DNA from 2 places in the Nodularia sp. UHCC 0506 genome. Region 1 is predicted to be linked to the other one. Evidence: predicted binding sites of a transcription regulator. Region 1 holds the regulator's gene; the other holds the start of a gene.
What was found. Region 1 encodes HrcA, which represses chaperone genes, less so after heat shock. Its sites were predicted from a motif close to TTAGCACTCNNGANTCNNGAGTGCTAA; they were not measured.

Region 1 (5,416 bases):
GATTTTTGATGCTTGACTGCATCCCAAATAGCATTAGCCACATCTTCCGGCTTCTCTATTACAGGAGTTTTCAGGACATTATCAAGCTGTTCCCTTCGAGTTTGGATTTCTTGTTCATCCTGTCCTCTAAAAACTGCCCGTTCCATAAAACTACTCTTGATTAAATTCGGATAAATTCCACAAACTTGAATACCTTTTGGTTGTAATTCTGCTTGCAGTGTTTCTGTTAACCCTGTCACCGCAAACTTACTCGTACAGTAGGGAACCATGTAAGCCGTCGGTACTTTACCGCCAATTGAACTAACATTAACTATGGTTCCCCTTCCCCGTTGCAGAAAATGAGGTAAAAGGGCATGAATAGTATGAATATATCCCCAAAGGTTAGTGTCTATAACTTCGTGCCAATCATTGAGCGAAAATTGTTCTACTGGCCCTGATGCAAAGATACCGGCATTATTTACCAAAACATCGATATCAGCATAATTTTCTAATGCTGTCTGCACTAATATCTCTACCTGAGATGGATCTTTGACATCGCAAGTAATAGTTAATGGGACGGGATGACCAAGGTTTTCTATCTCTTGGGCTGTAGCGGCTAATGTGTCAGCATGACGGGCTGCAAGGACGAGATTATAACCTTTGCGGGAAAATAAAAGCGCCGTAGCTTTGCCGATACCTTGAGATCCACCTGTAATTAATACTGTAGAGGCCATATTTACAACTATAAATATAATACCATTTATCTATTATTCTGGTTAATCATATTTACGAAATCTTCTAACTTGCGTTAGATTTTTTATGATATTTGAAGTTTTACTTTTTGGCTCTTACTGCCAGTGTTATGGCATTTGTAAATACTTGGTGAAAAACGAAATATTGTGATCTTCAAAATAGCGGAATGATCAAATTTTTAATTATTAAAAATATTCCTCTCAAACTTGAAAAATTCATTCTTTAGACTTGCTGACATTTTGACACTAGAGACAGATAGCACTAAATAGGCAGGTAAATACTATGAAAAAGGTCATCTTATAATTGGCTAGAAAATTGATCATGGGACTTTATCTGAATGATGCCACTGAAACTGCTAACAATGGCAAAGATGTTTACGCCTCAATCGGTACTTGGGAATAGTCCCTTGGTGATGGTTGGTTTGATCGCTTACTTATTTTGGCATACTAATCGCTACAACATATTGCGTAAAATACTGATGCTCGGTTCCTAATTATCGGTTGGGGCTGTTGAGAACAAACTAAACAGTATTTTCACCATCATTACCTATTTCTTTAACTGAATACAGTTTTTGGTATGGGGAGCATAATGTGTAATAATAGTTAAGTTATTTTAATATTTCTACACAGTTTGGAATGATTGGGACTACCTAATGCAGAAAGCTTACCACCAAAATTAGTTTCTAGACTAATGCTGAGTGCTTTTCCACAACTATATTCTGAAATTTTCACCTGAATCCTACGCGGAGTAAAAGCGTGTTCCAGTTAGAACAAACACAGTTGCCTCAAAGAAAAATCTCTACCACGCCAGCCGTGAAAAGTACATCCCTGTTTGGGGGAATTTTTATGGCGATCGCCATTATTAGTATATGGGCTATCAGCCTCGGTTTTTTACTTTATATTGATATATCCCAATTCAAATTTTGGATGTTGTTGCCGATCATATTTTGGCAAACATTTTTATATACGGGATTATTTATTACAGCTCATGATGCCATGCATGGGGTAGTTTTTCCTAAAAATCCCAAAATTAACCATTTCATTGGCTCATTGTGTCTATTTCTTTATGGTCTTTTATCCTATCCCAAACTTTTAAAAAAGCATTGGGTACATCACCATAATCCAGCTAGTGAAACAGACCCAGATTTTCATAACGGTAAGCATAAAAACTTTTTTGCTTGGTATTTATATTTTATGAAAGGTTACTGGAGTTGGCTGCAAATTATCACATTAATGATTATCTATAATTTGGTCAAATATATATGGCATCTTCCCGATGATAACTTGACTTATTTCTGGGTAATTCCTTCAATTTTAAGTTCTTTACAATTATTTTATTTTGGAACTTTTTTACCCCACAGTGAACCCGTAGAAGGTTATAAAGAACCTCATCGTTCCCAAACTATTAGCCGTCCCATTTGGTGGTCATTCATCACTTGTTACCATTTTGGTTATCATCATGAACATCACGAATACCCCCATATTCCTTGGTGGCAGTTACCTGAAATTTATAAAATTTCTAAATCAAATGTGTGACGGTGGCATTAATATTGCGCTAAATATATTGTAGGGCGGGTATTTTTGCCCTCCCACACAAGATAAGAATAATTAAAAGCCGATATTTGGGGTTTTTAGTGGGAAAGTTCTGTATTTATGTTGGTTTCTGGTAGCGGAACCTGTGCTTTGCACTCAGCGCTACTGCCAGCAGATCGTACAGTTAAATAAATTAAGGGGCCGAATAGGGGAATCAATGCGATGAACCAGAAAAATACTTGATTTTTTATCCCCCGACGTGCCATATCATCTCCCAATAATGCGGGAAATAATAGCGAAAGTAGGCAGAAGTCTAAACTCATCACATGGATGAAGCGGCTAGTTTGCCATTGCTGGACAAAATTTCCCCAATCTCCTTGTAAACCATAGCGGACTAGAATCGCTGCGCCGATAGTTAAAATCAAACCAGTAATCCGAGAATCTAGTAATTTTAGCCAGAGATTTTTGTTTCCAGAAAATTGCTGATTTGGTTCCCGTAAAGCTAAATAAGGCAACAGCGCAAAAGCACCGACGGCAAAAGAAGCTGTAGCAAAGGGCCAAGCGGGAATTTTTTGCCCTCTACCATCAATAAACAGAATTGCACTGTAAATTACCGGCCAAATGCCCATGAGGTTGAATAAGGCTATGATTAGGGGGTTAATATCTTGCCATTGCCCAACGGAAAGGTTTTTAATTAATTCAAAGGTATCAGGTTGATCGGGGGGAGCAAATAGAAAAGCATAAGTAAGAAATCCTAGCCACAACACCCCAAAGGCAATTTTTCTGAACATGATTTAAACAAGTTAACTAAAAGCATCGGAGAGGTAATCAGCAGCAGCCGCTACAACTGCGATCGCGCTATCATAATCTAGGCGCGTTGGCCCTAAAACACCTACACTTCCTAAAGGTAGCAAACCCCGGCGATAGGTAGAAGTAATTAAAGTACAAGTACGTATCGGTTCTAAGGGGTTTTCTGTACCAATGCGAACCGTTACCTTGGATTTACCCACCTCTTCCGCTTCCGGTTCGGCAAAGATTAATCGCCACAGTTGGTCTTGTTCTTCTTCCAGCAGTTGGATAATTGTCTGGACTTGCTGTAATTGAGAAAATTCTGGCTGACGCAAAACTTCTGCCACACCCCGAACCATAATTTGGGTCGTAGTTGGTGTCAGATGACGACGAGTTAATTCTGTGACTGAACCTTTTAAGAATTCACCATAGCGTTGGAATTCCTGATCTAACTCACTCCAATCCAAGCTGGCTAATTCCAATAAACTGCGTCCCCGCAAGTGGGTATTCAAAAAGTTAGAAACAATCTGCAATTCATGATCTATGCCCTCTGGATCAAGTTTTGCTTCTTCCTCGGTGGGCGACAAATTCATTAGCCTAGAATGTGTCTCATAATCATCCGTCACCACAATTAGCATAATCTTGTTAGTTTCAATTTGCACTAGTTGCAGATGTCGCAAGATGGCTGTAGTGGTTTGCGGCATAGTAATTAAGCTAATGCAGCCACTCACAGTGGCTAAAATTTGCGCTGCACCTTGTAGTACAGCTTCCAAACTCCAATCTTCCCAGTGGAGGCGATTTTGCAGCGCCTGTTCTACTTCTTTGGCTAAAACATCCGTGCGCGTTACATCTCGCAAAGCAGGTGTAATTAACTGGTCAACATAAATGCGATAGCCTGAATCTGAAGGTATGCGTCCAGCAGAAGTGTGTGGCTGGTAAAGTAACCCAGATTTTTCTAACACACCCATGACATTCCGAATAGTGGCTGAACTCACACCCAAGTCATACTCATCAACCAAAGCTTTTGAACCTACAGGCTCTGCTGTAGCAATATAGTGGCGTACTGTTGCCCAAAGTATATGCTGTTGTCGATTCGTTAACTGGACTTGCATAAGGTATGTTTTGCTGAAGGCAAATTTTGACTAAACTGGGAAAATTTTGGGGATTTTAAAGCCAAATATTATGAATAATAGTTAATTAATTTAGCAAAATATTTAATTTTTTGTGTGTTATGAGTATAGTCAGCATCTTTAAGTATTATTGCAGCTTTTGAATGAAAAAGCTGTATTCAAAAATACTTATTTTAGACAAAATTCATATATGCAAAATGAATCAAATCTGAGTGCTGCTGACAGTCTTAAGTTGTCTTGGTAACGGTATTGTGTTAAGAATAGCATTGGTCAGAGGTCAAAGAAGAGAAAAAGGGGCGGGGGGTAGGGAAAGAACCCCATAAATAAATTTAGGGGCTTGAAATCAGGACAAATGACTAATATTGCGGAATTGAGTCATCAACTAATAGAGAATAGGCATCAATGCCACCTGTAATGTTTTTAACATTTGTAAAACCTTGAACCATGAGCCACTGGCACATCTGGGCAGAGCGAATGCCGTGGTGACATAATACCAGGGTTTCAGCTTGGGGATTGAACATGGTGGGGACTTGATCGCCCCATTCTACAAATTCGCTCAGGGGGAGATTGACAAAGCCTTCTATGTTAGCGGTTGCTAGTTCTTGAGGTTCACGTACATCTATTAACTGAATACTTGCATCACCAGAAGACAGACGTTGCGCCAGTTCCTCTACACTAATCTGAGTAATGAGTTGACCAGAAGGATTCCCTGTCATGAAATTTTTGTAAACAACCTAATACACTTTATGTTGACAGAAAATTTGCTTCCTAGCATCAGCATCTATTCCCAAAGGAGTAGTTATTAGTCATTCCCGATGGCCTGTCAAATCCAACCATTGTAAAATTTATTGCTGGTTTAGTATGTCTAATGTCAATAGTCAACGCTCATTATTTGGTTTCGTGGTCGCCGCAGGCATCGCACTTCTAATTATCGTCGCAGGCTTTTATTGGTTTTTCGCTCAGACTCCGGTTAAATTCATCGCCTCTAGCTCTCAGCCCCATGCTGCTATATTCGTCTCTAAATTGGCTCCGGTGACGGTTTCGTTGCTGACAAATCCTGAACGCTTGCAGTCATTGGAGCGCAAAGGGGAATTATCTCAACTCAAAACCAGTTTATTGGCTAAGAGTGGTATAGATTACAAACAAGATATTCAGCCTTGGCTGGGAAATGAAATTACCCTCTCCGTGACTACTGTAGATATTGATCGTGATCTAGAGAATGGAAAACAGCCA
Region 2 (9,244 bases), on a different contig from region 1:
AATGCGCCGGCGTAATGCGGTGGTCATGGCAACCCGCATTGAACCAGCAGTTTATACAGCACTGCAAGCAAAGATTATAGATTTGCAGTATTACGAATTGGCGCGAATTTGTGCGATTACTCCCCCTATCATCGAACCTAAAATTGAGGGGTTAATTGGTATTCTCTCTGCCGGCACTGCTGATTTAGCTGTAGCTGAAGAGGCGGCTGTCACAGCAGAACTTTCTGGCTTTCGTGTCCAGCGTCTTTGGGATGTGGGTGTGGCAGGGATTCACCGTTTGCTAAGTAATCGCCATTTAATTGAATCAGCTTCAGTTCTCATTGTTGTGGCAGGGATGGAAGGTGCTTTGCCTAGCGTTGTCGCAGGTTTGGCAGATTGTCCGGTGATTGCTGTTCCTACCAGTATTGGTTATGGTGCGAGTTTTGGTGGATTATCGCCTTTATTGACAATGCTCAACTCCTGTGCTGCTGGTATAGGTGTAGTCAATATAGATAATGGCTTTGGTGCTGCTGTGCTGGCGGGGCAAATCCTGCGAACGGCTGAGAAATTACGGTTATGATTTGCGACATCTTGAGTTGATACAGACAAGTTATCGTAAGATTTCAATGGGTAGTCAGTGTTTATTGGGTAAAAACCGAAAACTTATTACTAAAGATTACCTTTCATCACCTATAAATTACCAAGCTATGAACAACTTCAGCGGTGTAATATCTCAATTAGTTTGGCAACTGCCAGTAAATATGACGCTACTAGCGCAAAAAATTAACGATCCAGACGTTGTAGGTCAAATGCAAAGAACTTGGAACAATTTTGTAGAATCTGGTCAAGTGTGGGCGTTATTGATTGGTCTAGTTATTGGCTATATGCTTCGGAGTCTGACAAGTTACGGTTAAGGACTGCAAGGCGAAAATCAAAAGTCAAAAGCCTGATTCTATAAGCTTTTCATTGATTTAAATTGATCTGTTTATTTACGCCGACTTGTATTAGGGACTAGGAACTGGGGACTGGGGAAGGAAATAAATGATAAATTTCTATTGTGTCTTTCTGAATAGACATCTCCACTCTCCACTTCCTAATTTCCTAATCATCTATGACCAAAGAACAAACGTGGAGTCAACGATTTGAATCAGCATTGCATCCTGCGATCGCTCGTTTTAATGCCAGTATAGGTTTTGATATTGAATTAATTGAATATGACCTGACTGGTTCTCAAGCTCATACCAAAATGTTGGCTCACACAGGTATTATTTCCCCAGATGAGGGGGAAAAACTGGTGGCAGGTTTAGAACAAATTCGCCAAGAATATCGCCAAGGCAAATTTCAGCCGGGAATTGATGCAGAAGATGTGCATTTTGCTGTGGAACGGCGATTAACGGAAATTGTGGGTGATGTGGGTAAAAAGCTGCATACCGCGCGATCGCGTAATGACCAAGTTGGTACTGACACCAGACTCTATCTGCGCGACCAAATCACAGCTATCCGTAGCCAATTGCGCGAATTTCAAGGTGTATTGCTAGATATAGCCGAACAGCACGTTGAAACTTTAATTCCTGGCTATACTCACCTACAACGCGCCCAACCCCTAAGTTTAGCCCATCACCTCTTGGCATATTTCCAAATGGCACAACGGGACTGGGAACGCCTGGAGGATGTTAGCCGCCGAGTGAATATTTCGCCACTAGGGTGTGGTGCATTGGCAGGAACAACTTTCCCCATTGACAGACATTATACAGCCGAACTCTTGCAATTTGAGAGTGTTTATGCTAATAGCTTGGATGGAGTAAGCGATCGCGATTTTGCCATCGAATTTCTCTGTGCTGCGAGCTTAATCATGGTTCACCTCAGCCGTCTTTCCGAGGAAATCATTCTCTGGTCATCTGAAGAATTTCGTTTTATCATCCTCAAAGATAGCTGCGCCACTGGTTCCAGCATTATGCCCCAAAAGAAAAACCCCGACGTACCAGAATTAGTACGGGGAAAAACTGGGCGGGTATTTGGTCATCTCCAAGCCATGCTGGTAATGATGAAAGGCCTACCTCTGGCATATAATAAAGACCTGCAAGAAGATAAAGAAGGTTTATTTGACAGCGTTAACACCATTAAAGCTTCTCTAGAAGCAATGACAATCTTGTTGCGAGAAGGCTTAGAATTTCGTACCCAACGTTTAGCCGCAGCCGTAGCTGAAGATTTTTCCAATGCCACCGATGTAGCAGATTATCTAGCAGCAAAGGGTGTTCCCTTCCGGGAAGCTTATAATCTCGTGGGAAAAGTCGTCAAAACCAGTATTGCCGCAGGTAAATTGTTAAAAGACTTAACCTTAGAAGAATGGCAACAATTACATCCAGCATTTGCTACAGATATCTATGAAGCGATATCGCCCCGTCAAGTTGTAGCAGCACGTAACAGTTATGGGGGTACAGGTTTTTCACAGGTGAATCAGGCAATTGCTACAGCCCGCATTCAAATTGGTGAATAGGAAATAAGCTTCGCCGTGAGCGTCGCCGAAAGGGAGTCCACTGTGTACACACCGAAAAATCTTACCCTCATTGGCTTGAACCTCATAGTGGCGTGGCCAGCTTCACATAGGACAAAAATTCGTAGGTTGGGCTGACATAAGGAAACTCAACATCATTAGTAGCGTTACCCATACCAATGAACAAATCAGGGCGTACATATTATATGTACGCCCTGAAAAATTTTAAATTTAAGTGATAAGGATTTCAACAGGCGGCTTATTCAGTATCAGCTGCTGCTGCGCCTTCTTCTTCCTCACTCTTCGGAGGTCTTTGTTGGAACCTTCTCTGCATTCTTCCTGTAGTAGTTCGTTTACGAAACTTTCTGGCATACGCCTGGTTCCGTAGCGCCTTTTCTTTTTTCGGGTTACGGCGCTTGGCCATGTTCACCTCATTTAATAAACAACAAAAAAGTGCAACTAGGCATTACATAAGCAATATTAGCTACTTATGCTATTGATATACTTTTGGCCTAGCTTAGTCATCCACATACTTTTAACAGTATACTAGTCTATCGTATACAATTTATTTATGTCAATACCATTCAGATTTGTTTATCTATAGGAATCCGGTTTGGTTTCTGTAGCTGGAGTGGTGCAGCCATATTTACTCGTAGAGGTAGGGAACAGGGAAGAAGGAAGAAGGAATCAAGGTATAGGTCGTTTTGTATGGCTTACCCCACGCAAACTATCAAAATTCAAATAGGAGTCCTATAGTACAGCATGGCGTAAATATGGATACCCTTTCAAAAGATTCAAAAGCCCAACGTAAAAGCTTTTTGACTTTTGACTTCACGGCGGTACTAGATTCTTATATATTGTTTTAGAGGCATATAATACAAACCTAGTATTGTGTCTTTTCAGAAAAGTTGCACCAAATTAAACATTAAATTCAAGACTTTTGAATTGATCAATCACATTAATGGAAAACATTAAAAATAAAAACAAAAAATAAGCTACCATGTTTGATATGCTATAAAGAAATGTCAGATTAACTGTTACTTTTAATTAGAATCATAGTATTTTTCATCTAAAGTAGGTAAATCATCCATAAAATACTCATGTATAAATAAACACTAAATTCTGTTTTTTGGCAACAAATGGGAAGATTGATATACAATACGAAGTCGTGAGAATAAAATTCTCAACTACAAACATATTTGTTTGTGTTACACAAAAGTTAACCATATAATCATGGATTTTATGTAAATTGTCGGAAATTAGAGAACACAACACATATACATAACTTAGGTTTGAATGTTCTTGCTTTTTTTTGCAACAGTTGTTCAGTCCACACGTAACTTATGGCGTATAGGACAAACGGTACTTGGCATAATCTTCCGTCATCCCATTACTGGCGCTAGTATAATTCCGATATTACCAGATGGTCGAATTGTGCTGATTAAGCGGCGTGATGATGGCTGCTGGGCATTACCTGGAGGCATGGTGGATTGGGGAGAGGATATTCCTAAAACAGTCAACCGAGAATTGATAGAAGAAACAGGACTGGAGTTGATAAAAATTACCCGTTTGGTAGGGGTTTACTCATCACCTGACAGAGATCCCCGCATTCATTCAATTTGTGTTGTGGTAGAAGCGGAAGTTGAAGGAAAAATGGAGATTCAAGATACTTTAGAAGTTACGGAAATTCACGCTTTTACGGCTGATTCTTTACCTCTAGGAAAAATGTCTCATGACCATACTCGACAGTTACAAGACTATTTGAATGGTTTGACAACACTGGCATAAAGCTATTTTTGCCTATTGATTTAACATTAAATTAAAATGGATACCCTATTTCATAACTCCCGGAGAAAACTTTCTCAAGGGCTATTATTCTGGCGAGAGGCTGGTGAAGGTACGCCTGTAATTTTTTTGCATGGGGCTTGGAACGATAGCAGTCAATGGGTATCAGTGATTAATTCACTATCTCAAAATTTTCATTGCCTTTCACCAGATTTATTAGGATTTGGTGAGTCAGAAAATCCTCATGTTCATCACTCAATTGATTTTCATGTGGAATGTATTGCTGAATTTTTACAAGCCGTGAGATTAGAAAAAGTTTATTTAGTAGGCTATTCTATTGGCGCTTGGATTGCCGCTAGCTATGCTTTAAAGTATCCAGACCAAGTTTGTGCTTTAGTATTACTAGCGCCAGAAGGTGTAGGTATAGAAGGACAAGAAAAAAATTCGCGGAAAATGCGAAAATTAGTGAGTCGTCCCCCAATATTTTCGCAATCATTAAAATGGTTTCGACCTTTGAATAAAATTTTGGGTTTGAAAGAAAAGTTGGAAAAAGATTTTAATTTGCGTCAAAAATTGTTGGCATATCCTAATTCATTTCAGTTATTATTTCAAAGGCGGCAATCGGAAATTGAAGCGGAATTTCTGCATAAAAGATTGCACTTGATGGAAGTTCCAGTTTTGATTTTACAAGGTGGTCAAGATTTACTAGATGCAGTAGTTAAAACTCAGACCTACACTCAGCTGCTTCCTAAAGTCGAGTTGCAAATAATTGCTCATGCTGGTAATGATTTACCCAGTTCTTGTCCTGGGATTGTAGCTAGAGATATTCAAAACTTTATCAACGCTAATTAAAGTTTAGGAATGCGGATTTAATAAAATACACTAACCTCACCCCCAGCCCCTTTTCTGATTAAGTCCGCGTACACACCGGCTATTGGCTTCTCAACTTGATGAAGCCATATTCTTCCTGTTGTATGACACGTGTACACACAAGTCCTGCTTGTCTGCGTTTGAGCCTGTTTTGCCCCCTAAATCTCCCAAATTTGGGGGACTTTGAAAATTCTTGTTCCCCCATAATTGGAGGTGAGGGAACGATTCGATCACTTGTATGACACAAAAAAACAGCCACCCCCATCAGGAAGCAGCTATTTTTCAATTTATTTATGTGACTACAGAATATTAGTAATCGAAGTCACCGCCACCCATACCACCGCCGGCAGCAGGAGCAGCATCTTTAGGCTCAGGCTTGTCAACGATAATACATTCGGTTGTCAACACCATACCAGCGATAGAAGCAGCGTTTTGCAGAGCAGAACGAGTTACCTTAGCAGGGTCAACAATACCAGCACCTAACAAATCAACGAATTCGTTGGTTGCAGCATTGTAGCCGACGTTGAATTCTTTCTCTTTCACACGTTCAGCAATTACAGCACCATTTTGGCCGGCGTTTTCAGCAATCCGCTTCAGAGGCGCGGGTAAAGCACGAACGACAATCAAAGCACCAATCAACTCTTCATCTTTGAGATTAGCTTTTGCCCAATCTTCTAATTGAGGAGCAAGGTGAGCTAGAGTTGTACCACCGCCGGGAACAATCCCTTCTTCAACAGCAGCTTTGGTGGCGTTGATCGCGTCTTCTAGGCGTAGTTTCTTATCTTTCATTTCGGTTTCAGTGGCTGCACCCACTTTCACCACAGCTACACCACCAGAGAGTTTAGCAAGACGTTCTTGCAGCTTCTCTTTGTCGTAAGAAGATTCGGTTTCATCCATCTGACGACGGATTTGTTCGCAACGAGCCTTCACAGGGGCTTCGTTACCTTCAGCAACAATTGTTGTTGTGTCCTTGGTAATGGTGACACGGCGAGCTTTACCGAGGCTTTCCAGCTTGGTATTTTCTAGCTTCAGACCTGCATCTTCGGTGACTAATGTACCACCAGTCAGAACCGCAATATCTTCTAGCATCGCTTTACGGCGATCGCCAAAACCAGGAGCTTTTACAGCCGCAACATTCAGTACACCACGCAAGCGGTTAACTACCAAAGTCGCTAAAGCTTCTTTTTCAATATCTTCGGCGATAATCACCAAAGGACGACCAGAGCGAGCTACTTGCTCTAAAACTGGTACAAGGTCTTGTACTAAAGCAATCTTCTTGTCAGTGATTAGCAGGTAAGGCTCATCAAAGACCGTTTCCATGCGTTCAGCATCGGTAGCGAAATAAGGAGAGATATAGCCTTTCTCAAAGCGCATCCCTTCGGTTATTTCTAGCTCGGTGGTCATAGATTTCCCTTCTTCTAGGGAAATTACGCCTTCCTTGCCTACTTTGTCCATTGCTTGGGCAATCATCTGACCCACTTCTTCGTCGTTACCAGCTGAAATCGCAGCAACTTGGGCAATGGATTTAGAATCTTCTACTGGACGAGCGTGTTCAGCAATTTTCTCTACCAAGAAGGCGGAAGCTTTATCAATACCGCGCTTCAAAGAAATTGCATTAGCGCCTGCCGCAACGTTGCGTAAGCCTTCCTTAACCATCGCGTGAGCCAAAACGGTGGCAGTTGTAGTACCATCACCGGCAGCGTCATTGGTCTTGGAAGCAGCTTGACGAATCAAAGCTACGCCAGTATTTTCGATATGGTCTTCTAGTTCGATTTCTTTGGCGATGGTGACACCGTCATTGACGATTTGGGGCGCGCCAAATTTCTTTTCTAGGACTACGTTACGACCTTTGGGGCCAAGGGTAACAGCTACGGCTTCAGCCAAGATGTCAATGCCTCGTTCCAGGGCGCGACGGGCGTTTTCGTTGTAAATAATGCGTTTTGCCATATTTGTCTCAATTCAGGGAGTAAGTCAATTTGATTTGGAATTAGGCTTTGGGTGTTGGGTGTTGGGCGTTGGGCATTTTTTTCCCACTTCCTACTCCCTACTCCCCATTCCCCATTACATAACGACTGCTAAGATGTCTTTTTCTGAAAGCAGTACGTATTCTTCTGTGCCTAGCTTGATGTCGGTGCCAGCGTACTTGGAGTACAACACTTTATCGCCGGTTTTAATGTCTAATTCTTGACGGCTACCGTCATCGTTACGCTTGCCAGGGCCAAGAGCGACTACTTCGCCTACTTGGGGTTTTTCCTGGGCATTATCGGGTAAAAACAGTCCACCTGCGGTCTTTTCTTCGGGGGCGCTCACTTTTACGAAAACGCGATCGCCTAGGGGTTTAACTGTGGAAACGCTTAAAGTTACAGCTGCCATAAATATTTATTTTCTTTTCTCTTCTCTTAGAGTTAGCACTCTCAACTCCTGAGTGCTAATCTACCTAAAACCAGCATAAGATGGCAACGAGGACTTGAGTACGGGTTCCCGCACTAGGCGATCGCTTAATTACTTAAGTATAAATACTCAAATATTTTTATCTATCAGGTTTTGCTCGGTAAGTTACGAATATTTTTATATCGCTAAATTTATTTGCAAAGCCGGGAAATTGTTATAGAACTGTAATCAGGGTGCTGCTCGATGAGTAACATTACAGTGATCCAGTGCTGCCGTCAAATCCCCAAAGCCACTCAATCCTTGAATGACAAAGCCTTAAGTAATTGTGTAGAAACTTTAGGAATGGCGGAAATTCAGCGACAAATTTTGATCTGTGCTGACGAGACAGTTGCTAACTTCTGTGCAAAACGAGTTAGTCTGGAATCTTGGGAATACCAAAAAAATGGCGAATTCAATAGTTAAAACTTGATCAGCCCCAAGACAGTCTCCCATTTGCATCGTTAGGACTAAAGCCAATTGCTTGCGAGTTTGTGGTTCTAGACCGATAATGGTGTTCTATCCAGATGGTGCCTGGTATTGCCCAGCAAAACCAGAAGTTATTGAGCCAATCATCCAGAACACTTGATAGGCATCATGATGGTGGAAGAATATGCATTTTTAACCCATCTTTTGCCGAAAATTCCCCTACTTGCTGATAAACCTTTGATAAAGGCTGAACATCCGCAGGATATGATAAAGCAGTAAGCATCTGAAAGCGCGGGTTGTTTTGAAGTTAGGGTCATCTTGAGCCAATACGTACCTCATGAATCGGAAAGATGATATTTAATCAGTGTTTTTTCACCCGCCCCTTTCAAAGCGATATATAATAGCGCATTATAAATACTATTGCTCTACGTATCCTTACCGGATTTTACCAATGAGCTGGAAATCTTAGATCAAGTGTTCACCACTTTTGAAATTTCCAGAAAGCAAAGGCAAGTTAAGTAGGATAAAGGACAACATCTCAATGATCCACCATAAAGGATAACCATTCAAGACCTTGATGGACCGAAGCGCGACAAGTGCCACTGCTATGAAAGAACCCAGCATGAAAGATCATAAAAGACTGCTACTGATTGATGATGACCCTAACCTCATCTTGCTGGTGAAGGATTACCTGGAATTCAGAGGCTATGAAGTCAACACTGCCGAAAATGGACGAGAAGCTCTGGATATTCTTGAACAAGATATTCCAGATATGATCATCTGTGACGTAATGATGCCGGAAATGGACGGATACACTTTTGTGGAACAAGTCCGACAAAATGAACGCACCGGCTGGATTCCCGTACTTTTCCTCTCAGCAAAAGGACAAAGTGCAGACCGAGTTAAAGGTCTGAATAAAGGGGCTGACGTATATATGGTTAAGCCCTTTGAACCAGAAGAACTCGTAGCACAAGTAGAATCTTCACTCAAGCAAACTACTCGTTGGAAAGAACACCAAGCCAAAGGAGGTGAAAACGGTTCCCGTATTCAGGTTCCCTTTGATGTCCAGTTAACCCCCACAGAACTGAAAGTAGTACAGTTTGTAGCTAGGGGTTTAGCTAACCGGGAAATTGCTGAAGAATTAAACGTTAGTCAGCGCACAGTTGAAAGCCATGTGTCCAATATGTTGGGTAAAACCAACCTCCACAACCGCACCGAACTAGCGCGTTGGGCGATTGAAAATCAAATGGCTTAAACCCT

Region 2: groES (co-chaperone GroES) is a predicted target of HrcA. The motif match lies at 7,534-7,560, and genes of this name have one in related genera.

The regions. Positions count from the first base shown of each region.
Region 1 covers NZ_JAYGHH010000071.1:218-5,633, forward strand. The annotation lists gene VB654_RS23795 (SDR family oxidoreductase) at 1-713, opposite strand, end outside; gene crtW (beta-carotene ketolase CrtW) at 1,488-2,267, shown strand; gene VB654_RS23805 (DUF2834 domain-containing protein) at 2,363-3,055, opposite strand; gene hrcA (heat-inducible transcriptional repressor HrcA) at 3,068-4,165, opposite strand; gene VB654_RS23815 (rhodanese-like domain-containing protein) at 4,540-4,899, opposite strand; partial or broken gene VB654_RS23820 (DUF3352 domain-containing protein) at 5,045-5,416, shown strand, end outside.
Region 2 covers NZ_JAYGHH010000041.1:41,050-50,293, forward strand. The annotation lists gene larB (nickel pincer cofactor biosynthesis protein LarB) at 1-559, shown strand, start outside; gene VB654_RS19035 (hypothetical protein) at 687-893, shown strand; gene argH (argininosuccinate lyase) at 1,091-2,476, shown strand; gene VB654_RS19045 (hypothetical protein) at 2,733-2,897, opposite strand; gene VB654_RS19050 (NUDIX hydrolase) at 3,770-4,261, shown strand; gene VB654_RS19055 (alpha/beta hydrolase) at 4,298-5,110, shown strand; gene groL (chaperonin GroEL) at 5,438-7,075, opposite strand; gene groES (co-chaperone GroES) at 7,190-7,501, opposite strand; gene VB654_RS19070 (hypothetical protein) at 7,763-7,981, shown strand; gene VB654_RS19075 (response regulator transcription factor) at 8,562-9,239, shown strand.